2 regions of the Rossellomorea sp. FS2 genome follow, and region 2 is predicted to be linked to the other one. Evidence: riboswitches for the same ligand, from Rfam matches in the RefSeq annotation. Region 2 holds a riboswitch; the other holds the start of a gene.
What was found. A riboswitch is a leader RNA that binds a small molecule or an ion and turns the genes downstream of it on or off. The one in region 2 is predicted to bind lysine.

Region 1: another riboswitch for lysine. It lies ahead of ACNA6I_RS18615 (Na+/H+ antiporter NhaC family protein); the one in region 2 lies ahead of ACNA6I_RS21840 (transporter substrate-binding domain-containing protein).

Annotation. Positions count from the first base shown of each region.
Region 1 is NZ_JBLRVS010000005.1:436,808-440,774, reverse strand. Features, by position in the region: gene ACNA6I_RS18615 (Na+/H+ antiporter NhaC family protein) at 1-1,529, opposite strand, end outside; lysine riboswitch at 1,644-1,825, opposite strand; gene ACNA6I_RS18610 (HD-GYP domain-containing protein) at 1,959-3,068, opposite strand; gene ACNA6I_RS18605 (bifunctional metallophosphatase/5'-nucleotidase) at 3,204-3,967, opposite strand, start outside.
Region 2 is NZ_JBLRVS010000007.1:492,451-496,417, reverse strand. Features, by position in the region: gene ACNA6I_RS21850 (PrpR N-terminal domain-containing protein) at 1-271, opposite strand, end outside; gene ACNA6I_RS21845 (GGDEF domain-containing protein) at 356-1,486, opposite strand; lysine riboswitch at 1,674-1,857, shown strand; gene ACNA6I_RS21840 (transporter substrate-binding domain-containing protein) at 1,966-2,796, shown strand; gene ACNA6I_RS21835 (amino acid ABC transporter permease) at 2,837-3,562, shown strand; gene ACNA6I_RS21830 (amino acid ABC transporter ATP-binding protein) at 3,581-3,967, shown strand, end outside.

The sequences.
Region 1 (3,967 bases), on a different contig from region 2:
ATCAGGAACGACACACCCACGACAAGCACGATGACCGTCAGCAGCCCGAGCCACGTGTTCTCGGTGAATCCGAGGACAAGATAGCCGACTGCCGCTGCACCCGCTGCAATGAGGGCATATGGCAGCTGGGTGAGGACGTGGTCGATGTGATTGCTCCCTGCTCCGGTGGAGGAAAGGATGGTAGTATCCGAAATCGGAGAGCAGTGGTCTCCGAATACCGCTCCGGCAAGGACGGCCGCCATGGATGGAAGCAGGATCGTGATATCCGTATTGGCCGCAATCTCACCTGCAATCGGGAGAAGCAACCCGAAGGATCCCCAGGAAGTTCCCGTCGAAAAGGCCATGAATCCAGCCACAACGAACAGGATGAAAGGCAGGGCCGCTACAGGTATGCTCGATTGTTCAACGAGACCCGCAAGATACTTCCCTGTCTCCAATTCTCCGATCAGCGTAACGATCGTCCAAGCGAAGAACAGGATGTAAACGGCTGGCAACATCGACTTAACCCCCTCGATGATCCCTTTACCGAGTGCACTCCCTTCCACGCCTTTCATACTCACCTGTCTGAGGAAGAAGAGCAGGGAAACGATAAATCCGACAACCCCTCCGAGAATCAGCGAAAGTGTTACATCGGTGTTCTCGAACACTTTGAGAAGATCGAAGGATCCCACCGCACGGTATCCGGTCCACAGCATGGCACCGACCGTTCCGACGACGAGAGCAACAATCGGCCAGACAAGGTCACCGACTGTTCCCCTTGGGCTGACGGGAAGCTCATTTTTAAGTTCTCCTGGGATTTCTTTTGATGCATCATACAGCTCACCTGTCTGGATCGCTTTCACTTCATGCTCACGCATTTTCCCAAAGTCGATGCCCCTGATGGCAATCAACAATACGAAAAGGATCGTGGCCCAAACGTAAAAGTTCATCGGAACAACTTGCACGAAGGCAGAAAATGCCGAAATGTCGGTCACATTATGCGCAGCCAGGATCGTCCCCATGATGCCGATGATGTACGCCCCCCAGCTTGAAACCGGTGAAACCACACAAATGGGAGCTGAAGTCGAATCAATGATATAGGCAAGTTTTGCCCTTGAAATATTGTGACGGTCCGTGACAGGACGTGCTACCTGACCGACCGCAAGTGCATTAAAATAATCGTCGATGAAGATGATGATACCGAGTACGGCTGCAAGGAGTTGTGCACCCCTGCGGGTCTTCACTCGCTTGATGGCCCATTCACCGAAGGCACGGCTTCCGCCCGTGATATTGATGAATGCCGTGATGATACCAAGCAGAAGCAGGAAAAGGATGATGAAGATATTCCCTTTATTCCATTCTCCATCTGCGTATAGATTCCCGATGAAACCATCCCATACGAGGGAGATCGTTTCTACGATTGAAAAATTGGCTATTAAGAGTGCTGATGCTACAATCCCTACACCGAGGGATAAAAGTACCCTCCGCGTCAGTACGACCATCAAGATGGCCAAGAGTGGCGGGATCAATGAGTAAATGGTGTTTTCCATGAGTTCCTCCTATGAATTGATAGGGGGGAAGTGCTGAAACATGATAGAAGGCAAACAAAAAAGGCAATGATAGAGATACTATCATTACCTTGTCAGTAACGTAAGTGCTCCATCACGATCTGTAGCTCCCCATTATAGAGTACCTCTATAATGACAGTGTCATCCTTTTTCAAGATAACCCCAGCACCCATGCATTCGACATACATGGCTACTTCGGCAAAAGTTCCCTTTCATCTGTTCTCTCAGTTGTCATCCTCAAACAGCTTACTAATGAACCCTGCGCCTCTACCCCATCGGATTGATGATGTGGTTGCTTATAAAATTTTCTATACAACTATATCAAACTGCCGGGTCTTTGACAATGGATATTCCCTATATGGAAATATTTTAAACCATTCAACGCAAAAAAGACCCCACGATAGAGGGGGGTCATGTACGGGAAGGGATCCCGACTTCAAAATCCGGATCAAAGCCCGTGATGATGATATCAAATTCCTTGCTCAAATCGATTTCATAAGGGGTTTCCAGACGTTCTCCCCGCTCTTCGACGATCCGTACAACAGGACGGTCGGTCACCCCTTGATTCTGCTCGGCCACGATGGCTTTCCGATCATCATTCAGCTCGATGATCATCCCATTCGGATAGATGGCCACGGAGCGCCTGAAGGCTTCGATGACCTCCCTGTCGAACAGGGTCCCCGCTCCTGCATAAAGGATCTCGAGCGCCTGATGGGGAAGCATGGCATCCCGGTATACCCGGTTGGAGGTCATGGCGTCAAAGACGTCGGCGACCGCAATGATCTTGGCGAATGGATGGATGTCTTCTTCCTTGATTCCCCTGGGATATCCTGAGCCGTCCAACCTCTCATGGTGCTGATACGCACAGTGCGCTACGAGGATGGACACCGAATGAAGGCCGCGGAGGATTTCAAATCCCCTCTCGGAATGGAGTTTGATTTCAGCAAATTCCGCTTCCGTCAGTCTGCCCGGCTTCATGAGGATTTCCTCCGATATGCACATTTTGCCGATATCATGAAGAATCGCTCCAACCCCGAGCTGTTCGAGCTGCTTTTGGGGAAGATTCAGCTTAAGGCCGATCGAAAGGGTATAGAGTGTCACATTGAACGAATGATGGAAGATATAAGAATCATAGGAGAAAACATCTGTCAGGATCGTCAGAAGGTCATTGTTCTCCTTGACTTCCTGCAGGACGACTCCGATGATGCCAGTCATTTGCCTAGCACTCTCCTCAAACAACACGCTTTTCGGGATGCCCGATTGCTTGACCTGACTGAATGCCTTCTCGATGCTTTTGATCGTCTCCTGTCTCACTTTCTTTGAAACGGTCTCTTTGACCTCGATTCCATGGGAAAGAGAATCTTCGATATAAACATATTGAATATTCAACTCTAACAGCCGCTGAATCATGCGGTCCGTGAGCGGCACGCGATCATGAATCAGCATCTTTCCTCTCATGTTATAGACCGGTGAACCTAGAACCATGCCGGATCTGATGGACCTTGTAGAAATGAGCATCATACTAATCTCCTATATATCCCCTTCATTTTTCGACAAAATTTACTAATATGTCCATTATAAAGGAAACCTGTAATTCTGCAAGGTATAATTACCTATTGCAAGGATTATTCATAGAAGAAAGGAAAACCTGTTGCTTCAATTATTCATTTTGCCGAGTTTCCACCCAAGGACATCCCGCAAGAACTCAGGCATGAAATACTTTTTCGGTTTTGTTTTTAGAGAAGGGAAGAAGTGACCGAATGTAAACATATCCGGCAGTGCCACCTTGTAGCTCTCATGAGGATCAAGACGCTCTCCTTCCACCAACAGATCACCTTCAGTAAAGCTGATATTGGTGTAAACGAATTGCCCGAGGACCTTACCCCTGAATCCCAGACCTTTCACTTCAAGAGCTGGCCACGATTCATTTAAGGTGAGCGTGATGATCTCCTTCAGCTCTTCTCCCGTGAGCGTGATCAGACACGGATTAATCGGGTGTGGCAGGATGTGATGCAGGTCCCTCTTTGTGACGGCCCCTGTTTGCAGGCCTTCCATGAGGAGTCCCGCATTCACGAACGAACAATCGGCATCTGTCCACTCCATGAGCGCTTCACTGAGAAGGAGTGGTAGCGGCGACGGAGCATACCAGTCGACGGAGAGCCCTGTTTTCAGATCAGCAATTTCTTCCTCCAGTAATGCTTGACCCTCCAGTACCCACCTTCGTTTTTCATCCGGCTCAACCCCGGTCTCAGGAAGATCTTCATACGCATAGAGCCCGGCTTTCCTCGTGAGGATTTTCTTGCTTGAAGAATCCACTTCGATCACCATATGACCGACAAAATTCCCGTACTTGCCCGCTGCACCGAGAAGGGTGCCGTTGACCTCCTTCCCTTCCTGAAGGATGTGATGGGTGTGGGCTC
Region 2 (3,967 bases):
CGATGTTTTTAATCAGCGTAAAGACGCGTAGCATATCGTAGCCTGATATTTGAATATGGATCACCGGTAGGGAAGCAACCTGTTCGATTGCCAGTGCCGTGCCCCCGCGGCTGATGATGATATCGTACTCCTCCAGCATCGTTTGACGTGCAAAGTCAGCTCCCTCCTCGAGGTTGGCGACAGTGACGTCCATCTTCACGTCTGGAGGGAGGTCAAGCTGCTTGCTGACTTCAGCCATTCCGCTATAAGGTGCTATTAAGAGAGCTTTCATGTCCGACATACTCCTAATCTGTTGCATATTTAAACACTATTATGTCACACCTGGGGACTGATGTCACGAGGAGGTATCCGCCGGTCACCATCTCTTGAATTGATTACGGCCCGCTTTTTTTGCTTCATACAAGGCTTCATCACAACAGGCATAAAGCTCTTCCAAGGTTGAGGTCTCGAAGGTGGTGATGCCTATACTGACTTGATATGGGACGATGCTCTTGGTTGAGTGGAGAGAAGAAATCAATTGTTCAGTAAAGCGATTTGAAGCCTCTATCCCTTTATCAACAAGCAAGATGGCGAATTCATCTCCACCATATCGTCCAAACAGGTCCTTATCCGTTAATTGACCCTGTATCGTTGTGGTCATATCTTGAAGGACTTGATCCCCTGCCAAGTGACCATATGTATCGTTGATCTGTTTAAAATGATCGACATCAAAGAGAAGGAACGAGTGTTGCAACCCTTTTTTGTTGTGACGAACAAGATCTTCTGCGCTTCTGGTGAATGCCCGTCTATTCAGTACTCCTGTCAGATCATCCTGGTTTGCCAGGATGACGAGTTCCCGGTCGACCTTTTCCTTCATCAGAAGAAGGAAGGCAAGATTCATCAAATTCGATAAAACATAAAAAGAAAGCAGGACAATCAATTGAAGGACCCCGGGATTATAAAGGGTAAAGGATTGGATTGGGATGAAAAATGAACTGAATCCCCGGACGATGGAGAAGATGACGCCAACTCCATAAAGCAGGCTCACAACCTTCATCAGAAGGGATGAACTCCTGAAACCGACCAGACAAACCGGTGAAAGGAGGATGGCCGTCAGGAACGAATAGTAGGCGATGCGGACAGACTCTGTATTGTAAAAGATAAATAAGATGGAAAAGCCCATAATCCCGACGATCGTCACATATATATAGATGAGCCTCATCTTAGGACGTAAATAGCCCTGAAGATTCACTAGCGCTGCAACTTCCAAAGATGTCCCCGTATAAAGAACGATGTTGGCCAACCATATCGATAGCACATCGGAAATATCGCCCCGGAACACCATTAAGGATACCGCCAGGATCTGGCAACATTTGGCCAGGAAGAACATATTCAGGGTCATATCCCGCTTGTGGGTAAATCCGTAAGATCCGATCATAATCAGGGTGAATAAGAAGCCGATGAACAGCAGGGCTGTAATGATGGTGGAATCGACATAGATCTCCAATCCGGCACTCTCCTTACTGAAAAATGGTCTGAGTATAGTATATCAAACCTGGGACTTTCTGAGTGGATGTCGATTTGGTAACGGGTGTAATCTTTGGAAATCAGGAAAATAACTAGTTCAATGGATTGACAGTTTCCTGGTTTAATTGTAGACTGTTAGAGAAAATTTAATAAGACCTCGCTATGAATAGTGAGGTAGAGGTGCGATATTTAACAGTCCTTGGCGGAGCTCGAGAAGCGTCGATGTCAGGGAGAAGGAAATGTCGCCGAAGTGGGTTCATATGTCTCGGTATGACCTGCTGGGTCTGCAGTTAAGAGCTGCAGGACTGTCTCAATAAACGTCCCGGTTTATTGAGTTGTGCTATCTCATTGGGGAATAGAGAGGACTTATGGGTGACTTCGTATACTACGGCCTGAGTTGATCTCAGGCCGTTTTTTGTTTGTCCAAAAGCATTTACAAAAAATAGGGGGACGAAAAGAATGAAAAAAAGAGCAACGATCTTCGCATTATTGTTGGTTTCGGCACTGGTTATGTTGGCAGGCTGCGGGAAAAGCGGCGCTTCAGGTTCGGAAGACAAAGACACATTCACTGTAGGTCTTGAAGCAGGATACGCACCATTCAACTGGTCACAGAAATCAGACGCCAATGGAGCGGTTAAAATCAAAGGAAGCAAGGAATATGCCGGCGGGTATGACGTGGAAATGGCGAAAAAGCTTGCAGATAAAATGGGCAAAGAACTCGTTGTTGTGAAAACAGAGTGGGACGGACTCGTTCCTGCCCTGAACTCAGGTAAGATCGACGCCATTGTCGCAGGGATGTCCCCGACAGCTGAGCGTAAAAAAGCCATCGACTTCTCTGATAACTACTACAAATCCGATCTTGTGATGGTCGTGAAAAAAGGCGGTAAATATGAAGGAGCCAAGTCGATCCAAGACTTCAAAGGGGCTAAGGTGACAGCACAATTGAACACCTTCCACTACTCTGTGATCGATCAGATCAAAGGGGTTTCCAAAGAAACAGCCATGGATAACTTCCCTGCCATGAGGGTTGCCCTTCAATCAGGCATTATCGATGGATATGTATCGGAACGTCCGGAAGCAGTGAGTGCTTCAACAGCAAATGACGATTTCGCCATGGTTGAATTCAATGATGGGTTCAAAACATCAGAAGATGATACGGCCGTAGCTGTAGGAGTGGAAAAAGGAAGCGACCTCACGGAAGAAATCAATAAAGCATTGAAAGATATTTCAGAAGATGAACGTACAGAGATCATGGATCAGGCCATCAAGAACCAGCCTGCAGAACAGTAATCATGTTGCCGGTCAGGCAATATGAAGAAGGAGGAGAACAATGAGCTTAGAGTGGATCATCAGAATTATTACAGACAACTGGGCCATGTTCTTGCGAGGAGCGGGTGTGACCTTGTTGATCGCCTTTGTCGGTACCGTGATCGGTGCCGCCATAGGCCTGTTGGCAGGCGTCATCCGGACCATCCCTGTCCCTGAACGCGGACCGAAGAAGGTCATCCTCAAAGTCGTGAACATCGTATTATCCATCTACATCGAATTCTTCCGGGGCACGCCGATGATTGTACAGGCAATGGTCATCTATTACGGTTCGGCCATGGCCTTCGGATTCGATATGAACGTCATGGTGGCGGCTTTCATCGTCGTCTCCATCAATACGGGTGCCTATATGGCCGAAATCGTCCGCGGTGGGATCATCTCCATCGACAAGGGGCAATTCGAGGCTGCCCAGGCCATCGGGATGAACCATGTGCAGACGATGTGGAATGTCGTCATGCCTCAGGTCATCCGTAATATCCTGCCGGCAACGGGGAATCATTTTATCATCAACATCAAAGATACATCCGTCCTGAATGTCATTTCTGTATCGGAGCTGTACTTCCTGACCAAATCCGTGGCAGGGAACAATTTCCGTTACTTCGAATCATTCTTCGTCGCATGTATGATCTACTTCGTCATGACATTCGCCGTGACCAAGATCCTCCGTCACTTCGAGAAGAAGCTCGACGGACCGGACAGCTATACAATGGTAGATGCGAAAGCCAAATAAGGAGAAGGAGGAAGCCCTGTGGAAAACGTCATAGACATCCAGCATTTGAACAAATCCTTCGGCACCCATGAAGTGCTCAAGGACATCGACTTTTCAGTGAAAAAAGGGGAAGTGGTGAGCATCATCGGTTCCTCCGGTTCCGGTAAATCCACCCTTCTCCGCTGCATCAATCTGTTGGAAAAACCGAGCGGCGGTCAGATCATCTACAACGGGGAGAATATCCTCGACAGCAAGCATGATATCTTCGCATACCGCCAAAACCTGGGCATGGTGTTCCAGCAGTTCAACCTGTTCAACAACCACAATGTCTTGAAGAACTGCGTCGTCGGCCAGGTCAAGGTACTGAAGCGCTCCAAAGAGGAAGCGGAAAAGGTCGCCTTGAAATACTTGGACGTCGTTGGCATG